DNA from 3 places in the Thioalkalivibrio sp. ALE16 genome. Region 1 is predicted to be linked to each of the others. Evidence: predicted binding sites of a transcription regulator. Region 1 holds the regulator's gene; each other region holds the start of a gene.
What was found. Region 1 encodes sigma-54, which starts transcription at its own class of promoters, with help from an activator protein. Its sites were predicted from a motif close to TGGCANGNTNCNTGCTT; they were not measured.
Positions count from the first base shown of each region.

Region 2: fliL (flagellar basal body-associated protein FliL) is a predicted target of sigma-54. The motif match lies at 1,833-1,849, and genes of this name have one in related genera.
Region 3: F627_RS0109560 (DUF4168 domain-containing protein) is a predicted target of sigma-54. The motif match lies at 2,807-2,823, and genes of this name have one in related genera.

Region 1 is NZ_KB906360.1:62,337-68,893, forward strand. Features, by position in the region: gene hprK (HPr(Ser) kinase/phosphatase) at 1-933, opposite strand, end outside; gene F627_RS0107455 (PTS sugar transporter subunit IIA) at 985-1,452, opposite strand; gene hpf (ribosome hibernation-promoting factor, HPF/YfiA family) at 1,456-1,794, opposite strand; gene F627_RS0107465 (RNA polymerase factor sigma-54) at 1,811-3,292, opposite strand; gene lptB (LPS export ABC transporter ATP-binding protein) at 3,382-4,152, opposite strand; gene lptA (lipopolysaccharide transport periplasmic protein LptA) at 4,149-4,676, opposite strand; gene lptC (LPS export ABC transporter periplasmic protein LptC) at 4,657-5,202, opposite strand; gene F627_RS0107485 (HAD family hydrolase) at 5,241-5,780, opposite strand; gene F627_RS0107490 (KpsF/GutQ family sugar-phosphate isomerase) at 5,780-6,557, opposite strand, start outside.
Region 2 is NZ_KB906358.1:159,563-166,119, forward strand. Features, by position in the region: gene fliN (flagellar motor switch protein FliN) at 1-289, opposite strand, end outside; gene fliM (flagellar motor switch protein FliM) at 301-1,275, opposite strand; gene fliL (flagellar basal body-associated protein FliL) at 1,286-1,783, opposite strand; gene F627_RS0106175 (flagellar hook-length control protein FliK) at 2,074-3,165, opposite strand; gene fliJ (flagellar export protein FliJ) at 3,231-3,677, opposite strand; gene F627_RS0106185 (FliI/YscN family ATPase) at 3,674-5,056, opposite strand; gene F627_RS0106190 (FliH/SctL family protein) at 5,053-5,772, opposite strand; gene fliG (flagellar motor switch protein FliG) at 5,769-6,557, opposite strand, start outside.
Region 3 is NZ_KB906363.1:43,830-50,386, reverse strand. Features, by position in the region: tRNA gene F627_RS0109575 (tRNA-Gln) at 945-1,018, opposite strand; gene rpsI (30S ribosomal protein S9) at 1,062-1,454, opposite strand; gene rplM (50S ribosomal protein L13) at 1,486-1,914, opposite strand; gene F627_RS0109560 (DUF4168 domain-containing protein) at 2,153-2,662, opposite strand; gene F627_RS0109555 (sigma-54 dependent transcriptional regulator) at 2,957-4,384, opposite strand; gene F627_RS0109550 (ATP-binding protein) at 4,381-5,856, opposite strand; gene F627_RS0109545 (MBL fold metallo-hydrolase) at 6,239-6,557, shown strand, end outside.

The sequences.
Region 1 (6,557 bases):
GCGCAGGTCATCCCCGGCGATGTAGCCCTGCATGTGCAGCATGTGGTTGCGCACGGCGGCCTCGATCATCACCGCGATGTTGCGACCCGGCGCCACCGGGAGGCTGATCAGCGGGATCCGCAGGCCAAGGATGTCGATCTCGCCGCGGCGGCCGTTCAGCCGGTCGTCGGGGACCGGCGAGGGCTCGCCGTGATCGCGCAGGTCGATGATCAGCCGCAGGTACTTGCCGCCCTTGATCGCGGAGTCGCCGTACATGGCGCGGATGTTCAGGACCCCCAGCCCGCGCACCTCGAGCAGGTCCTGGAGCAGGGCCGGGCAGTGACCGCGCACGATGTCGGGGGCAATACGCGCAAATTCGGGGGCATCGTCGGCGATCAGGCGGTGCCCGCGCGAGATCAGCTCCAGCGCCACCTCGCTCTTGCCGACGCTGGAGGCCCCGCTGATCAGGACACCGATGCCGAGGATCTCCATGAACACGCCATGGCGCACCTCGAAGTGCGCCAGACGCTGCTGCAGGAAGTAGCGCAGCAGCGCGATGATCTCGTGGCTGCTGGTGCTGGAACACAGGATCAGCGGCAGCGCCTCCTGCGGGGCATGGGGCATCTCCGAGAACGGGCAGGTGTCCTCGGCGAAGATCACCGCGGTGGTGCCGGTGCGGGCCATCTCCAGGATCAGGTCGTTGCGCTGGTCGTCGCTGAGGCCGGCGATGTAGCGGGCCTCGAAGTCCCCGATGACCTGGATGCGGTTGGGTCGGATCAGGTTGAGGTGGCCGGCCAGAGGCAGGTCATCCCCGTCCTCGCCGACCAGCTTGCGGTCGGGGGCGGCGTGCTCGCCATGCACGAAGCGCAGATCCAGGCGGTTGCCCATAGCCTGGATCAGGCTCTCCACGTTGATGTCGCGGGCAATCCCGCCTTCGCCCAGTGCCTCGTTCATGAGCAGGGCCGGCGGGGATCGGTGGCGTGGCAGGGTGCGGGGCGCACGGGATCAGCCCTCGCGGAAGCGGCGGACGAGTTCCTGTTCCAGGCTGGCGGCATCGCCGGCCCGGCGCAGGGCGGCAATGGTGTCCGGTTGCGAAAGCCCGCGCGCCAGCTGGGCCAGCAGGTCGAGGTGATCGCTGGTGGCGGCCTCCGGGACCAGCAGGGCGATCAGGATGTCGACCGGCTCGTGGTCCATGGCGTCAAAGTCGACGCCGCTCTCCAGGCGCAGGACGGCCACGCGCGGAGCCTCGAGATCGGCCAGGCGGCCATGGGGGATCGCAACCCCATGGCCCAGGCCGGTGGAGCCCAGCTTTTCGCGCGCGGACAGGGCCTCGAAGATCGCGGTGCTGCCCGGTCCGCCGGCATCACCGCCGCCGGCGAGGAGTTCCGACAGGGCCTCCAGGGCCCGCTTCTGACTGGAGCATTCCGGCTCCAGGCGGATGCGCTCGGCGGTGATCAGCTCGGCAATGGACATGGGTCAGGAGGCCTGCTCGCGGTTGCGCTGGGCGCCCTCGGCCCGGTGATGATCCTTGACCTTTTCCTTGTGCTTGATCAGCTGGCGGTCGACCTTGTCGATCAGCGCGTCGATGGCGGCGTACATGTCCTCGTGGGAGGCCTCGGCGTGGATGTGATTGCCGCTGACCTGGAGATTCGCCTCGGCCTTGTTGAACTGGTTCTGGGTCTTCTCGTGGGTCAGCACGACGTGCACGTCGATGACCTTGTCGAAGTGGCGCTCCAGCTTCGCGAACTTCTCGTTGACGTAGTCGCGCAGGGCGTCGGTGAGGTCCACATGGTGGCCGGTCAGGTTGATCTGCATGGTCGGGACTCCTTGGTTACTTGTGGCCGGTGGGCATGGAGGCCATCTGCCGGCGTTCGCTGGATGAAGGGATGTGCATCGCCTCGCGGTACTTGGCCACGGTGCGACGCGCCACATTGATGCCCCGGTCCGCCAGGATCTGGGCGAGCCGGGCATCGCTGAGCGGCTTGTTCGCGGGTTCGTCGTCGATCAATTCGCGAATCATGGCACGGATGGCGGTGGCGGAACACTCGCCACCGTCGTTGGTGCCGACGTGGCTGGAGAAGAAATACTTGAACTCGAAGACCCCGCGCGGGGTGTGCATGTATTTCTGGGTGGTCACCCGGGAGATGGTCGATTCGTGCATCTCCAGGATCTCGGCGATATCGCGCAGGATCAATGGCTGCATCGCGACCTCGCCATGTTCCAGGAAGCCTTGCTGGCGATGGACAATCGCCTCGGCAACGCGGAGCAGGGTGTCGTTGCGGCTGTGCAGGCTCTTCAGGAACCAGCGCGCCTCCTGCAGCTGGTCGCGCATGAAGGCACTGTCGCGGGCATCCGATACCTGGCGCACCATGCCGGCGTAGAGGTCGTTGATACGGATGCGTGGCGCGATCTCCGGGTTCAGCTCCACGCGCCAGCCCTCCGGGGTGTGGCGCACGTAGACATCGGGCACCACGTATTCGGAGGTGGCGGCACTGATCTGCGCGCCCGGTCGCGGGTTCAGGGTGCGGATCAGGTCCAGGGCGCGCGCCAGTTCGTCCGGGTCGCGCACACCCGACTGGCGTTGCAGGGCTTTATAATCGCGCTTGCCCAGGCTGTCCATGCCGTGTTCCAGGATCGCCCGGGCGGCCTCGCGGGCGGGGGCGTCCGGGGCCAGTTCGCGCAGCTGAATCTCCAGGCATTCGCGCAGATCGCGCGCGCCCACGCCCAGGGGGTCGCACTGCTGGATCCAGTGCAGGACTGCCTCGACCTCATCCACGCCGACGGGCTCTTCCTCGCCGCGGCTGATGGTCTCGGCCAGGGCCTCGAGGTCGCCTTCGAGATAGCCGTCGGGGCTGATCGCGTCGATCAGGGCCGCGCCGATGCGCTGGTCGCGCGGAGTCAGGTGGCTCAGGTGCAGCTGCCACAGCAGGTGGTCCTGCAGGCCCTCGCCGTCGTCGTCGCTGGTGTTTTCCAGCGGGTCGCGGTCATCCACGCCCTTGGGGGCGGGCGGCGGTTCGTAGATGTCGTCCCAGCGGCTGTCGGTGGTGAGCTCCTCGGGAATCACCTCATCGCTGGTGGTAGTGGCCTCCATGCGGTCGCCTTCCACCACCTCGCCCTCCGCGTCCAGGCGCTCGGCCCCGCCCATGTCGTCCTCGTCTTCCACCTGTTCCAGCATGGGGTTGCTCTCCAGCGCCTGCTGGATCTCCACCTGCAGCTCGAGCGTGGACAACTGCAACAGGCGGATCGCCTGCTGCAGTTGCGGGGTCATGGTGAGCGTTTGACCCAGCTGAAGATTCAGGCCGGGTTTCAGCATTGGCTGTGCGGGTCGCGGGTGACCATAAGAGCAATCTTAAATGCTGCCTCGTGGTTTGTGCACCGGCGCGGGTTGTGCGCGTGCCGGAATCACAGGCGGAAATTCTCGCCGAGATAGACCCGGCGCACCTGGGGATCGGCCAGTAGCTCGTCGGGTGTCCCGGCGGCCAGCAGGCGCCCCTCGCTCAGAATATAGGCCCTGTGGCAGATCCCGAGGGTTTCGCGCACGTTGTGATCGGAGATCAGAACACCGATGCCGCGCGCTGCAAGGTGGCGAATTACATCCTGGATATCGCCCACCGAGATCGGGTCCACCCCGGCAAAGGGCTCGTCCAGGCAGATGAATTGCGGGTCACCGGCCAGCGCCCGCGCAATCTCGGCGCGCCGACGTTCGCCGCCGGACAGCGCGATCCCGGGGCTGTGGCGCACGGTCTCGAGCTGAAACTCCTCGATCAGGGCGTCGCCGATACGCCGGCGTTCGTGGCGGTCCAGTCCGGGGCGCAGCTCCAGCACGGCCTGCAGGTTGTCCCACACGCTCAGGCGGCGAAAGATCGAGGCCTCCTGGGGCAGGTAGCCGAGACCGGCGCGGGCGCGCACGTGGATGGGCGCGCGGGTGATGTCGTGCCCGCCCAGGGTGATGCGCCCGGCGTTAGGGCGGATCAGCCCAACCAGGCTGTAGAAGCAGGTGGTCTTGCCGGCGCCGTTGGGACCCAGCAGGCCGACCACTTCACCGGGTGCGAGGTCGACATCCACCTGGTCGAGCACGGTGCGCTGGCCGTAGCGCTTGGTCAGTTCGCGCCCGATCAGGCGATCACGGGCCTCGGCGGGTGCCGGCGCCGGGCTGGTGGCGGGTGCGTTCATTCGTCGTCGCGTGGCTGGATGGTGATGCGTACGCGTTCGCTGTCGCCCTCGCCGCGTTCGGCCTCGATCACGTCGGTGGTCAGGTCGTAGGTGATGCGCTTGCCGCGCGCCTCTTCGCGGGTGGTGATCACATGGGCCTGGTCGGTGAGGATCATGCGGTCCTCGTTCAGCAGGTAGTCGATGCGCAGCGCGGTGGCGATGCGCATCTCGCCGGTCTCGGGGTCGGGGGATTCCAGGCGGGCCGGCTCGCCGTGGGCCTCCATCTCGTAGGGGCGACGATCCCGGGTGCGCACGTAGACCGTGTCGGCCTCCAGCGTCATGTCGCCGCGGATCACGATCACGTCCCCGGTGTAGGTGCCCAGGCCCTGGCGTTCGTCCATCTCCGCGCGGTCGGCGGTGATCTCCACCGGCAGCGAGGGTCCCGATCCCTGCTGGCCCAGGGCCGGCGTCGCCAGCAGGGCGGAGAGGAGGCCGGCCGCCGCAAGCAGGCCCGGCAGGCGGCGGCTATTCGGGATCGGGGTCATGCGCGGGGTCCTCCTCGCTCGCCTCGCTGTAGAGCGAGTACACGTCATGGAACAGCTCTATGGTATCCGCTCGCGAGTCCACGCGCAGGCCGGTGCCGCGCTGGAACAGCCCGGGCTGGTTCAGGGTGGAGAGGGCCTTCGAGGTGGCGACCATGGTGTCTGTGGCGATGCGTACATCCCGCGAGTCGATCACCGTCTGCACGCGTTCGCCGCGGGCTGGTTGTACGCCGTGGGTGGGGCCGACCAGGTCCAGGGTTTCGTCAGCCGGGCGGTGCAGGGCCGCCGGGGCGGTCCAGCGCCATTCGATACCGCCATCGGCGAACAGGTCGAGTTCCGGGGCATCCACCCACTGCGGCCCGTCGCGGCCGAATTCGCGCAGTCGGGTGCCCTGCAGCCGGTGGGTCCGCTCACCGTCGTCGCCGGTGGCGTGCAGCGTGAATCCGTCGATCTGCAGGGTCACCTCGCCCTCGGGCGGGGTGACCTCGGCGGTTGCGGGGCTTGCGCACGCCAGCGTGAACAGGACCAACGGCGGCGCCAGACCGTACCGGTTGCGTCTCCGCCGGCTCATCCGTTCAGGTAGGTCTCGAGCAGGGCGTCCAGCCGGTCCTGCGCGGCCAGCAGCCCCTCGCAGGCCTCGCGCACGGCGCCGCGCCCGCCGTGGGCCTCGGTGACCCACTGGGCGTGGCGGCATACCAGCGGGTGGGCGTCCCCGACCGCGATCCCGAGCCCGACCCGCTGCATGGCCGGCAGATCGACGATGTCGTCGCCCATGAAGGCGGCTTCCGCCGGGTCATGGCCGGTGCGCTGCAGCAACTCGTGCAGGGCCTCGCCCTTGTCGCGGCGGCCCTGGATCAGGTGCTCCACGCCCAGGTCCCGCATGCGGTGTTCGACCACCCCGGAGGTGCGCCCGGTCAGGATGGCGATGTCGAGGCCGCCGTCCAGCGCCAGGCGGATCCCGTGGCCGTCGCGGCTGTTGAAGGCCTTGTACTGCTCGCCGCCATCGCCCAGGAACAGGCTGCCGTCGGTCAGCACGCCGTCCACGTCCAGAATCAGCAGGCGTACGGCTTGCTGGCGGGTGCGCAGGGTCGCGGCATCCAGGTTCATCAGGCCACCCCGGCGCGCAGCAGGTCGTGCATGTTGATCACGCCGACCAGACGCTGGTCGGTGTCGGTGACCGGCAGGGCGTTGATGCGCCGGCTCTCCATGGTCTCGAGTGCCGTGACCGCCAGCCAGTCGGGCTGCGCGGTGTGGCCGCCGGTGGTCATCGCCTCGCCGATGGTCAGGCCGTCCAGGCTGTGCCCGGCATCCAGGGTGCGGCGCAGGTCGCCATCGGTGAACACGCCCTGGATGCGGTCGTCGGCGCCGGCCACGATCACCAGCCCGAGGCCCTTGCGGGTGATCTCGAACAGGGCGTCCTTCAGCGGGGCCTCCGGCGTGATGCGCGGGATCGCGTCGCCGGTGTGCATGATGTCGGCGACATGCACCAGCAGCCGCCGGCCCAGCCGGCCGCCGGGGTGCGAGCGGGCGAAGTCGTTGGCGGTGAAGCCGCGTGCATCCAGTACCGCGACCGCCAGGGCGTCGCCCATCGCCAGCGCCGCGGTGGTGCTGGAGGTGGGGGCCAGGCCCAGCGGGCAGGCCTCGCGCTCGACACTGACATCGAGGTGCACGGTGGCGTCGGCGCCCAGGCGCGAGCCGGGGTTGCCGGTCATCGCGATCAGCGGCACGCCCAGGCGCCGGATCAGCGGCAGGATGGTGAGGATTTCGTCGGTCTCGCCGGAGTTCGACAGCGCGATGACCACATCCTCGCGGGTGATCATTCCGAGATCACCATGGCTGGCCTCGCCTGGGTGCACGAAGAACGCGGGGGTGCCGGTGGAGGCC
Region 2 (6,557 bases), on a different contig from region 1:
CCGGCTGCAGGGCCTCCGCGCCCGGGTCCGGCTTGTGCTTGCGTTCCCGCTTCTCGGCCTTCGGCGCTTCCTGCGCCGGGTCCTCGGACGCCCCGCCCTGTGCCTCGTTCAGCAGCGCGTCGGGGTCGGCGGCTGCCTCGCCATCCTCGTCCTTCTGCTCCGCCAGGGCGGCCGCCCACTCGTCGGCCAGGGCCTGGTCATCGGAACCGCCCTCCGTCTCCGGATTCTCGGCGGCGGCCTCCGCGTCGGGGCCGGGGGTGTCCTGTTTGGGATCGTCGGTGTCTGCCATGCTGCGGCCCTCTATCGTTTGATGATGCGTTCCGAAATCTGGATCGCATTCAGCCCATTGGATACGCCGAACTTCCCGCGGAACATCGGGATATCTTCGACCTGCAGGGAAATCTTCTCGGGGAGATCAACCGGGATGATGTCGCCCGGCTGGATATCCAGCAGCTCGCGCACGGTCACCTCGGTCTCGGCCAGGATGGAGCTGATCTCGACCTCGGCGGTCTGAATCTCCTCCTGGAGTGCGTGCATCCAGCGCTGGTCCACGTCGGAGCGGTCCGACTGGATACCGGTGTCCAGCTGCTCGCGTATCGGCTCGATCATCGAGTACGGCAGGGTCACGTGCAGGTTGCCACCGCCCCCGTCGAGCTCGATGTGGAACTCGCTGATCACCACGATCTCGGTCGGCGAGACGATATTCGCGAACTGCGGGTTGACCTCGGAGTTCAGGAACTCGAACTCCAGCTCCATGACCGGTTGCCAGGCCTTCTGCATGTCCTCGAACGCGCCTTCCAGCACGCCGTGCACCACCTTCATCTCCATCGGGGTGAAGTCACGCCCCTCGATGCGGGTGTAGTAACGGCCGTCGCCGCCGAAGAAGTTGTCCACCAGGATGAACACCAGCTTCGGGTCGAACACGAACAGCCCGGTGCCGTGCAACGGATGCGCGCGCACCAGGTTCAGGCTGGTGGGCACGAACAGCGAATGCATGTACTCGGAGAACTTGGTGATGCGGGTGCCCACCACCGAGATCTCGGCGGAGCGACGCAGCACGTTGAACAGACGGACCCGCAGGTGACGCGCGAAGCGCTCGTTGATCATCTCCAGCGTGGGCATGCGCCCACGCACGATCCGGTCCTGGGTGGCGAAGTTGAATTCGCGTGCCTGGCCATCACTCGGATACGGGTCTTCCGTCTCGACGTCGCCCTCGTCCACGCCGTGCAGGAGGGCATCGATCTCGTCCTGGCTGAGGATATCCGTCTGTGCCATGACGGGGCTCCTACTGCATCACCAGTTCGTTGAACAGCACGGCCTCGACCGCGTCCGGGGCATCGCGGGAACGCAGGATCCCGGCGATCGTCTCTTTCAGCTCTTCCGCCAGGGCCTCCTTGCCCGCGCGGGTATTGAGATCCTCGTAGCGCTGTTCTGCCAGGATGCCCAGGAGGTCGTTTCGGATTGCCGGCAGGTGCCGTTCGAAGGCCTCGGCGACCGCCGGGTCATGGGTCACCAGAGCAAGTTCCGCGCGCAGGTAGCGGATGCGCCCCGGGGCCTCGATGTTCACCGTCATCGGCTCGAGGCTGGTGTACAGCCGCTCGGGCGGGCCGGCCTCGACCTGCTCGGTATCGTCACCGTCCGCCATCAGGAAGAACCAGGCGGCGGCCGCACCGCCGACTACGAGCAACAGGACGACCAGGATCAGGACGATCAGCTTGCCCTTCCCGCCCTTCTTCGGGGCGCCGCCTTCGTCGTCGTCCAGATTGACTTCCTTCTTTGCCATATCGCACCCGCTGTCCGGTAAACCGAGGATTCGTTCTCGGTACAGACCATAGCAAGGCTGATGCCAGAAGTCGTTTTAGTCTTTTTAATCCGTCAGTTACGGTTGGTTACTGGCGGTGTTCCGGAGCAAAAGCGGGCGCGGAAAACATGAAGAACGTCAAGAATCGGCCGCCCGGCCGCCGTGAAAGACGGAATCTTGGCGGCACACGGGAACAGGGAGAACCCGGCATCAGCGCAGGAACGAGCCGGCAGCCACGGCCACAGGCCGCGGCTGCCACCGGGACGGAGGGATCAAGCAAACAGGTCCAGGCGCCGGTTCAGCATGGAGAGCGTGCTGCCATCGGCCTCGCGGTCCTCGGCCTCGGCGGGCTCGTCATCCGCCGAGAGCGCCGTCTCGCCGGCCTCCTGCTCCGCCTGCTCCTCGGCCGCGTGGTCGGACACGGTCGCATCGTCCAGCATCAGGCCGCTCTCGGCCAGGCTGTCACGCAGGCGCGGCATGGCCGCCTCCAGCACCTCGCGGGTCACCGAATTGGCACTGATGAACTGGATACTGGTGCGATCACCCTCGACCAGCACACGCACATCCAGGCTGCCCAGTTGCGGCGGGTGCAGCTTGAGTTCGGTACGCCCGCCCTGCGCCTGGGCCAGCATGCGCACCTGGTCGGCCAGCTCCCGGGCCCCGTTGGGCTGCTGCAGGAGTCGTGTCAGATCGAGGCGCGGCAGCGCCCGCGCCCCGTCCGTCCCTTCGGCCTGCCCGAGCCCCTGGGCCGGCAGCACCCCGCTCAGGGGGTCGGAACGGCCGCGGCGCGCCTCGTCACCCCCCTGCCCCATCCACTGGGCGAGGATCTCCAGGACGTTGTCGCGGGCCATGCCTCCCTGCGCACCCATCACGTCGGGCTTCAGGGCAACCGCGCCATCGCGTCCGGCGTTGGCCTGGGCCGCTTCGACGAACAGCCGCATGACCGCGGCCGGCAGCGGCTTCACGGGCAGGGCCCGCTCCTCGCCTCCTCCCCGGGCCGGGGTACCTTCGGCGCGGGGCACCTCGGCTCGTCCCGGTTCCTGGGTCGCAGCCATCAGCGCGGCGACCGGCAAGGCATTGCCACCCCCTTCGGGATCCGCGGCCAGGGGCTGCCCGTCCAGCAAGTCCTGGAATCGCGCCAGCATCGCCTCCAGATCCAGCCCTTCCAGTTCCTCGCCGGGAACGCCCAGGCTGGCCAGCAGCGACTCCATCTGGGGCTCCAGGATGGCCAGGAAATCCTCGCCGTCCTGGCCCTTGAGGCGGCCTTGCAGGCCTTTCAGGTCGTCCAGGCCCTGCATCGAGCTGCCGCCCAGCAGTTGCAGCAGCGGCAGCATGCCCTGGCCCGTATTCTGTGTTGCGATCATTGCCGAATCCTCGGTCTGCCGGGGTCATCCCCGGGCCCTTGCCTCAATCTATACCCAGGGTCCATTCAAGAACCCTGCCAACGCGCGTCTGCCTCGCGCGCATGGGCCTGGCGGGTGGCCCACATATCCTGTTCCGTCTGCTGACGCCGCGCGTCATGCCGCGCGGTCTCGGCCCGCCGGCGCTCGAGCAGCTTCTCCAGCGAGAGGCTGTTTCGATGGCGTTCCAGCCACTCCTGGCGCGCCGTCTCCACCTGGGACTCGGCCGCCTGGATGCGCAGATCCTGCTGCTCCAGCGCCGAGCGCAGCTGGTCGCGCATGCCGGCCAGCCACTTCAGCGCATTGGCATCGTCTGGCAGGGTTGCCTGCAGGTATTCCCGCTGATAGGTCTCCAGGCGCTCGCGCTGCCCGGCGATGGCATCCAGTTGCTGCAGCCGCTCGCCCAGCTGGCGCGTCGCCTCGCTTTCCTCGATCTTGCGCAGCCGCAGCAGGCGCTCCAGGCGCTTCGGGTTCATGCCGCGCCACCCCCGACCAGTGCCAGCAGATCATCCCGGGCGCGGTCGAAGCTGACGGCCTCGTCGCGGCCCTGCCCCAGATAGGCCTCCAGGCGTTCATGCATCGCCACCGCCTCGTCCAGATGCGGATCGGCACCCTTGCGGTAGGCCCCCACCGCGATGAGGTCGCGATTGCGCATGTAGGTGGCGGCCAGATCACGAAAGCGGCGGGCCGCGCGTTCGTGTTCCGGAGTGATCAGTGACGACATCACACGCGAGACCGACGCCCCGACATCAATGGCCGGGTAGCGGCCCGTCTCCGCGATCTCCCGCGAGAGCACCACATGGCCGTCGAGGATGGCCCGCGCTGCGTCCACAATGGGGTCGTTCTGGTCATCACCCTCGGCCAGCACGGTGTAGAAGGCCGTGATCGAGCCCCCGCCGACATCGCCATTGCCCGCCCGCTCCACCAGCTGTGGCAGGCGCGCGAACACCGACGCCGCATAGCCTTTGGAAGCAGGCGGCTCGCCAATGGCCATCGCGATCTCGCGCGCCCCCTGGGCAAACCGGGTCAGGGAGTCCATCAGCAGGAGCACGTGCAGCCCCTGGTCCCGGAAATGCTCGGCCACCGCCGTGGCCACCCAGGCACCATGCTGGCGCAGCAGCGGCGACTGATCCGCGGGAACCGCCACCACCACGGTACGGGTACGCGACTCCTCGTCCAGGATCTCGTGGATGAACTCATTCACCTCGCGACCACGCTCGCCGATCAGGCCGACCACGATTACGTCCGCTGTGGTGTTGCGCGTCATCATGCCCAGCAGAACGCTCTTGCCGACCCCCGAACCCGCGAACAGGCCCAGCCGCTGGCCGCGCCCCACCGACAACAGGCCGTTGATCGCCCGGATCCCGACATCCAGCGGCTCGCGCACGGGCGCACGCTGCAGCGGGTTGATCGGACGCCCGGCCAGCGGCCCAAAATCATGGGTGCGGATCGGCCCCTGGCCATCCAGGGGTGCCCCGTTGGCATCGATCACCCGTCCCAGAAGCCCCTCGCCCACCGGGATCTGGCGCTGGTTGTCCAGCGGTTCGATGCGCGCCCCGGGGGTCAACCCGGTGGCCAGCTCCTCCGGCATCAGGAAGGTGCGCTCGTTCTGGAAACCGACCACCTCCGCCGGCACCGGCTCCCCGGTTTCGCCGTGGATCAGGGCGCGCCCGCCAATCGGCAGGCGCAGACCCTCGGCCTCCAGCGTCAGGCCGGTCAGGCGCGACAGATGCCCCTCCGCCTGGGGTGGGTTGACCCGCTCCACGCGACCCCGGGACTGCTGCAACCGGTCCAGAAGCCCCGTGCTCAGACGTTCGCGGCCCTTGCGGCTCAGTTCGTCGATCGGAGTGCTCATGACTCCTCCGCATCCGGGCGGTCGGACGCCTGATGGGCGCTGTCATCCCGGGGCTCGGCGTCAGCGGCCGGGGCATACTCGCCGTTCCACAGGGCCTCGACCGCATGCTGCAAGCGCCGCTCCAGGCTCGCGTCCACGCTCGCCGCGCCCGCCTCCACCCGGCACCCGCCGCGTGCCAGGCCCGGATCCGGGACCCAGGTGATGCGCGCGTCCGCGCGCTCGGCGTAGGTCTCGACCAGCCCCTGGTCCTCCGGGTTCAGATGCACCCGCACCTCCTGGTTGCGTCCCGGCAACTGAGCCAGAGCGCCCTCGAGAACCGCCCGGATCTGCTCCGGCCGGGACTCCAGCTCGCTTTGCACGACCTTGCGCGCCAGGACCGTCACCAGGGCCAAAAGCTCCGGCTCCAGGGCGTCGGCTGCATCGGCCAGCGGATCGGCGAGACTACCGGCCACTGCCTCCAGTGCGGCCACCGTTTCGCGCAGTTTCTTGTCCTCGCGCGCCCGGGCCGCCTTTTCCGCCTCCTTCTGGCCCAGTTCGTGACCTTCGGCATAGCCAGACTCGAAACCGTTCTTGCGCGCCTCTTCCTCGATCGCCTCAATCTCGGCGGCGGTGGGCAGACGGCGCGGGGGATGGACACCGTCGTCACCGATCTCCGGCGGCTCCCACAGCGACGCCGAGGCGTCGGTATACAGCCTGGCCGCCGAGCTGTCGCTCACAACATGGCCTCGCTACCGCCACCGCCAAGCACAATGTCGCCGTTCTCGGCCAGGCGCCGAGCCACCGACAGGATCTCCTTCTGCGCGGCCTCGACCTCGCTGACTCGGACCGGGCCCTTGGCCTCGAGGTCCTCGCGCAGCATCTCGCCGGCGCGCTTGGACATGTTGCGGAAGATCTTGTCCTTCAGGTCGTCGTCGGCGCCCTTCAGCGCAAGCACCAGGGATTCGGTCTGGATCTCGCGCATCAGCGTCTGGATGCCACGGTCGTCGATATCCACCAGGTTATCGAAGACAAACATCTCTTCCTCGATACGCGTGCCCAGATCGGAATCCGACTCCTTGATCGTCTCCATGATCTCGGCCTCCCGCGAACCCTCCATCAGGTTCATGATGTTGGCCGCCGAGCGCACGCCCCCCAGCATCGAGGTCTTGCTCGCCGCATTACCGGAGAGTTGCCGGTCGAGGATCTCGTCGAGTTCCTGCAGGGCCTGGGGCTGCACGCCATCCATGGTGGCGATGCGCATCACGATGTCGGACTGCACCCGCGCGGGCAGGTACTGCAGGGTGTCGGAGGCCTGGTCGGAATCGAGATGGGACAGCACGATGGCCACGATCTGCGGATGCTCATTGCGCAGCATGTCCGCGATGGCGCGCGGGTCCAGCCACTTGAGGGCCTCGATGCCCTTGGAATTGCGTCCCAGCAGGATGCGGTCGATCAGGCCCGAGGCCTTGTCGCCCAGCGCGCTCTCCATGACGCTGCGCACGTATTCGTCGGCGCCCACGCC
Region 3 (6,557 bases), on a different contig from region 1:
TGCGTATCCATTCGGCCCGTGGACGGGCTCTGCGTTATTGGACGGAGAAAAGACCGGAGAATTCCCTGCAATTCCCGATCCCCGCCCGGGGATTGTAGCGGAGCCGGGAACAACGATGAGAAGCCACCCGAGGAGCACAACCCAGAAGAGGCCGGGCCAACAGCCCTCCACCTTCGGCAGGACGCAGATTGACGCCGCAGGGCCTGAGGGAATGATTGCCACTCACGGGCGCGATCGTGCCTGACCCGTGCCAGAAGCACCGCATGGTTGGTTGCCCGTCAATGCTGAAATGCGGACATGCCAAACCGAGGGGCACACCGCTATGGCGGGGGACCAGGATGATTCGGCGGCTGCCCCGCCTCACCCCTTTGGGGCTGCACGCGCGGCGCGCGCGCAGTGCTCCGCTGCGCTTCGCCGAACCTTCCAGGTTCGAACCCTGGACTCGCTCAAATATCCATAGAAAAGGGCCCCGCGAGGGGGCCCTTCTCCGAAGGTAGCGACCAGTTTGAGGCAAATGACGGTGAGCCCCATCGAGGGGCACACCGCCATGGCTGGGGGACCAGGATGATTCGGCGGCTGCGCCGCCTCACCCCTTCGGGGCTGCACGCGCGGCGCGCGCGCAGTGCTCCGCTGCGCTTCGCCGAACCTTCCAGGTTCGAACCCTGGACTCGCTCAAATATCCATAGAAAAGGGCCCCGCGAAGGGGCTTCACCTGAAGGAGTGACCATTCTGAAGCAAATGACGGTGAGCCCCATCGAGGGGCACACCGCCATGGCTGGGGGACCAGGATGATTCGGCGGCTACGCCGCCTCACCCCTTCGGGGCTGCACGCGCGGCGCGCGTGCAGTGCTCCGCTGCGCTTCGCCGAACCTTCCAGGTTCGAACCCTGGGCTCGCTCATATATCCATAGAAAAGGGCCCCACGAGGGGGCCCTTTTCTATGGATGGCTGGGGGACCAGGATTCGAACCTGGGTTGACGGAGTCAGAGTCCGTAGTCCTACCGCTAGACGATCCCCCAGTAAACCGGATCGCGTGCGTCCCGCAGAAACTCGAGGCGAATTTTAACGCTTCGAGTACTGGGTTGCACGGCGGGCCTTGCGCAGGCCGATCTTCTTCCGCTCCACCTCGCGGGCATCGCGGGTCAGATGACCACCACGACGCAGCGGCGAGCGCAGCTCTTCGTTGTACTGCACCAGGGCGCGGGCAATGCCCAGGCGGATCGCACCGGCCTGGCCGTTACCACCACCGCCCTCGACGGTTGCGATCACGTCGAAGTTTTCGGTGGACTCGGTCGCCTCCAGCGGCTGGCGCACGACCATGCGCGAGGTCTGGCGGCCGAAGAACTCGTCCAGCGGCTTCTGGTTAACCGTGATGTTGCCCGTACCCGGGCGCAGGAAGACGCGCGCAGCGGCGGTCTTGCGGCGGCCGGTGCCGTAATACTGATTGGTAGCCATTCGGATCGATTCCCTTGCTGATTCTGGCGGCTCAGACTTCGAGCGGCTGCGGCTGCTGGGCCGTATGCCGGTGTTCGGTGCCGGCGTAGACCTTGAGCTTCTTGAACATGGCCCGGCCAAGCGGGTTGCGCGGCAGCATGCCCTTCACGGCAAGCTCCAGCACCTTCTCCGGATGACGCTCGATCATCTGGGTGAAGTTGGCTTCCTTGATGCCACCCGGATAACCGGTGTGGTGGAAGTACTTCTTGTCCATGGCCTTGTTGCCGGAGACGCGAATCTTCTCCGCGTTGATCACGACGATGTAGTCGCCGGTATCGACATGCGGCGTGTACACGGGCTTGTGCTTCCCGCGCAGACGGCGTGCGATCTCCGTGGCGAGTCGGCCGAGGGTCTTGCCGTCGGCGTCGACGAGAAACCAGTCGCGTTCGACTTCGGCCGGCTTGGCGCTGATGGTACTCATGATGTTCGATGCTCCGAGGTCGGGGCGATTCAGAAAGCGCGCAAGAATAACGCTTCCCTTCACCCGATTCAAGCAAAAGGGACAATTCGCGAGACGGGCCGTGCTCGACGTCCACCGGAGGCGACGTGGCGGGCCGGGGCCTGCGCGAGCACCCTCCGCACATAATAAAGGGGCCGCCCCGAAGGGCGGCCCCCCTTGCAGGCCCCGGGCGCAAGGCCCGGGGCGGCACACAACCCGTTTACAGCTGGGCTTCGGCGCGCTCCTGCACTTCCTGCATCAGCTCGGGGTCGTTCTGCAGGGCCATGGCGACTTCGTTGTATTCCTCGACGCTCATGCCCGTGTCTTCCACGGCGCTGACCATTTCGTCCTGAGCTTCCTGCTGCATGGACTGCGCCTCGGTCTCGTCCTCGGCGTTCTGCAGGCGGTCAGCGAAGTCCTCGCGCACTTCCTGCACCGCGACGAAGGCGGTCACGAAGGTGTCAATGTCCTCTTCGCTCAGGTCCACCTCGGGGGCTTCCTGCATCGGGGCTCCGCCCTGGGCCGCGCCACCCTGCGGCGGCTGGCCGCCCTGGGCACCGCCGCCGGCGCCGGCACCGCCTTCCTGGGCCGGGGGCTGGCCACCCTGGGCGCCGCCCATGTCGCCACCGCCGGCGCCGCCTTCGGCACCACCATACTGGGCGGAGGCCGCGCCACCGACGGCAAACAGGGAAGTCAGGGCCATCGCGAGGATCGTCTTGCGCATATTCATCATGTTGCTCCTTTTCCTTTGGTTCGATCGGATCTTGCGGCCGACCGGGACCCGCTCGAGGCGCCCCCGGTCCAGCCGCGCCGCAACCGTGTGAGGAGGAATGAGCCCGTGCGGGCTGCGCTTCTCCGATTGCTGCCTGAGGAGGAGCAGGCATCGTGCCAACAATGGCAACCGGGGAGACATTCTATAGTAATCAGATGGTTAGGACTGAATCAGCTGACATGGCGTCCGCCGACGGCGGGATTGTGAATGGGTCATAATGACACATGGGTCAGCTCGACCCGGGTCAGGATGTCACGACGGGTCGGATTCGCCGAGCTTGCGGTAGAGCGTCTTGCGTCCGATGCCGAGGATGCGCGCGGCCCGCTGCTTGTTGCCGTCCACGTGCTCCAGGACCCGCTGAATGTACTCGCGCTCACGCTCTTCCAGCGTCGGCCATTGGGTGTCGTCGCCGACTCCCGCTACGGGTAACACCTCTGCGCCGGCACCACCGGCGGCCACACCCGCATCTTCGCCGCCGATCGCGAACACGCGTTCCGGCAGGTCCCGGGTCTCGATCACCTCGCCCGTGGCCAGGGTGGCGGCGCGCTCGATGAGGCTGGCCAGTTCGCGTACGTTCCCGGGGAAGGGGTAGCGCACCAGCGCGCGCAGGGCCTCCGGGCTGAGACGCCGCTCGGGCAGGCCTCGGGCCAGGGCTTGCTGGCGCAGGAACTGCAGGGCCAGGTACTCGATATCGTCACCGCGTTCTCGCAGCGGCGGGATCTCGATCCGGAAGGTCTCCAGACGATAGTAGAGATCCTCGCGGAAACGGCCGTCGGCCATGTGCGCCTGCAGGTCCTGGTGGGTGGCCGCGACGATACGCACATCCGTCTCGATCTCCTCGTTGGCGCCCACCGGGCGCACCCGTCCGTCCTGCAGCAGGCGCAGCAGCTTGCTTTGCATCGCCACCGGCATCTCGGCGATCTCGTCCAGGAACAGGGTTCCCCCATGTGCCTCGGTGAACAGTCCTCGACGGGCACCCTTGGCCCCACTGAAGGCACCCGCTACATGCCCCAGCAGCTCCGACTCCAGCAGGGCCTCGGGGATGCCGGCGCAGTTGAGCGCGACGAACGGCCCGTGCGCCCGGTCACTTTCCGCGTGCAGCGCCCGCGCCACCAGCTCCTTCCCGGTCCCGGACTCGCCGGTAATCAGGACGCTGCCGTCGGCGGCCGCGATCCGCCGGATCAGGTCGAACATCTGCAGCATGGCCGGACTGTGTCCCTGCATGCCATGAAACCCGTCGGCCTGGGCGAGCACCTCGCGATAGCGCCGCACCTCGTCCTTCAGGCGACGCGCCTCGGTTACCCGGTCAGCAGCCAGGCGCAGATGATCGAGGTCCACCGGCTTGGTCAGAAAGTCGTCCGCCCCCGCCTTCAGCGCGGCCACGGCCTGATCGATGGTCCCGAAGCCCGTCAGCATGATGAAGCCCGGCGCCGGCACCCGGGCGCGCGCGTCCTCGAGCACCTGAAACCCGTCGGCGCCCGGCAGACGCAGGTCACTGACCACCAGACTGAAGGCCTGCTGTGCCAGTGCCCGCGCGGCGTCCTCGGCGCTGCCTACCGCGGTGACCGCGTAGCCGGCCTCGGCCAGCTCCTCGTGCAGCAATTCGCGATGTCCGCGGTCGTCCTCCACCACAAGGACCGATTCCGGGGGCGCGGCGGGTGTTTGTGGCGCGGCGCTCATAGGCGCGTCTCCTGCGGTTCGTCAGTGGCCAGCGGCAGATGCACGACAAAGCGGGTCTCCCCGGGCACGCTGCGATCCAGCGCGACCGTGCCGCGATGATCTTCCAGTGCCACCTGGACAACAGCCAGCCCCAGTCCGGTTCCCTCGCCCGTGGGTTTGGTGGTGAAGAAGGGCTCGAACAGGCGCGCCGCCTGTTCGTCGTCGATCCCGCGCCCGGCGGTCGGACCGTCATCGGCCACCACCAGGGTTACCCGGTCGGCCTCCGCCCGCCAGTGGACCCGCACCTCACCGGCGGCCGCCTGGGCCGCGTTCTCCAGCAGGTTCTCCAGCGCCTGTCCGAGGCGCAGACGATCGGCCGCGACGACCAGCGCCTCCCCGTCCACCTGGAACCGGATCGCGTCGGGCGCGTGCCGCGCGCGCACCCGCTCGACCAGGTCGCCGACCAGTTGCGCGAGGTCCAGGGGGCGTTCCTGCAGGGGATTGCGACGGGCAAAGTCCAGCAACTGCCGCACGATGGTCTCCACCCGCTCGAGTTCGGCCTGCAACGCCTCCATCTCCTTGCGCGCAGGATCCGGCTCCGGCAGGCGGCGAATGGCCCGCTGCACCCGCCCGGCGATAATCCCGAGCGGTGTCCCCAGCTCATGCGCCACACCGGCCGCGAGCTGGCCGATCGCCGCCAGCTTCTCCGAGTGCCGCAGCTTTTCCTCGAGCCGCACCTGCTCGTGGCGCTGCGCCTCCAGTTCCGCCTCCGAGGCCTCGCGGCGCTCCATCATGCGGTTCATCGAGACCGCCAGCCCGCGCAGTTCGGCCGGCCCGTCCTCCGGCGCCCGCAGGCCGCGCTGGCCATCGCCGATCGCGCGCATCGCGGCCATCAGGCGCGACACATGCCGGCCGACGGCGCGGTGGTAGCCGAACAGTACGACCAGCAGGAACAGCGCACTGACCGCCAGCATCAGCAACCCGCCCTGCCACTGCAGCTGCGTGACGAAGGCCCGGAACGGGGTCACATCGCGGGTCACCTGCAGCAGGCCCACGATCCGCCCGGCCGGATCGGACAACGGCAGGAAGAAGGAGAAGGTCTCGCGCCCCTGGTGCTCGCCGAAGGCCCCGAGACTGCCGGTCTCGCTGATGACCCGGGCCTCGCCGCGGCGTTGCAGGGTCGGGCTGGGCGGCCCACTGGCCGCGACCATGCGGCCCTCGGCGTCGTAGACGTAGACCCCGAACACCTCCTCGATCTGGAACAGCGAATCCAGCGATTGCTGCACCCCGGACACGTCGTCCTGCAGCATGGCGCTCGACACCGGGAGGCGGATCGAACGCGCCACCAGTTCGATATCCTCCTGCATGCGGTTTTCCATCTGGACCTGGAATTCGCGCAGGCCGAGCGCCACCACCGCGGCCATCATCAGCAGCAGCGGCAGCAGCACGAAGGACAACACCGCGGTGCGCAGGCTGTTCAGGCTTCGGATCATGGGCGTTGGGTCATCATCGACGGGCCATCCGCGGCACGGGCCGGACTCAATGGTAGACACGCCCGGCAACAGGAGGCGAATCACAGGCAAAAAAAAGCGCGGGTCGAAGCCCGCGCCAAGAAAACCACCAAAGGAGGATGGAGGAGTCCACTAACCACTGACAGGGGGGACAGCGATTAGCGTATGCAAATCTTCTAATATGGCGATGTTCTTGTCAACCGGTGAAATACGCAGGGGGTCGTCCTTCACCGTTTCGTCATATCACGTACCCTTGAAGACCTGCATACCCCGTAAGACGCACGTCCGCCCGATCTATTCCCGGGCATGAAAACCACCCGCCGGGGATGCACCAAAAATCGACTTCGTTCACGGATCCCGCATCATGCTTCGTCACCTGAGCCACCCCGTCACCTCGCTTGCCCAGAACGCCACGCTGATCTGGTGCGATGCCACCGGGGCCGCGGCCTGGGTCGACCCCGGCGCGGATGCCGCGACCCTCGAACAGATCGCCCGCGAGCACGGCGTGCACCTGGAGAAGATCCTCCTGACCCACGGCCACCTGGACCATGTCGGGGCCACCGCCGAACTGGCCGCCCGTGCCAATGTGCCGGTGATCGGGCCGCATCGCGACGACGCCTTCTGGCTGGACCAGCTCCCGGCACAGGCGCAGATCTTCGGCTTCCCCGAGACCGCGCCCCTGG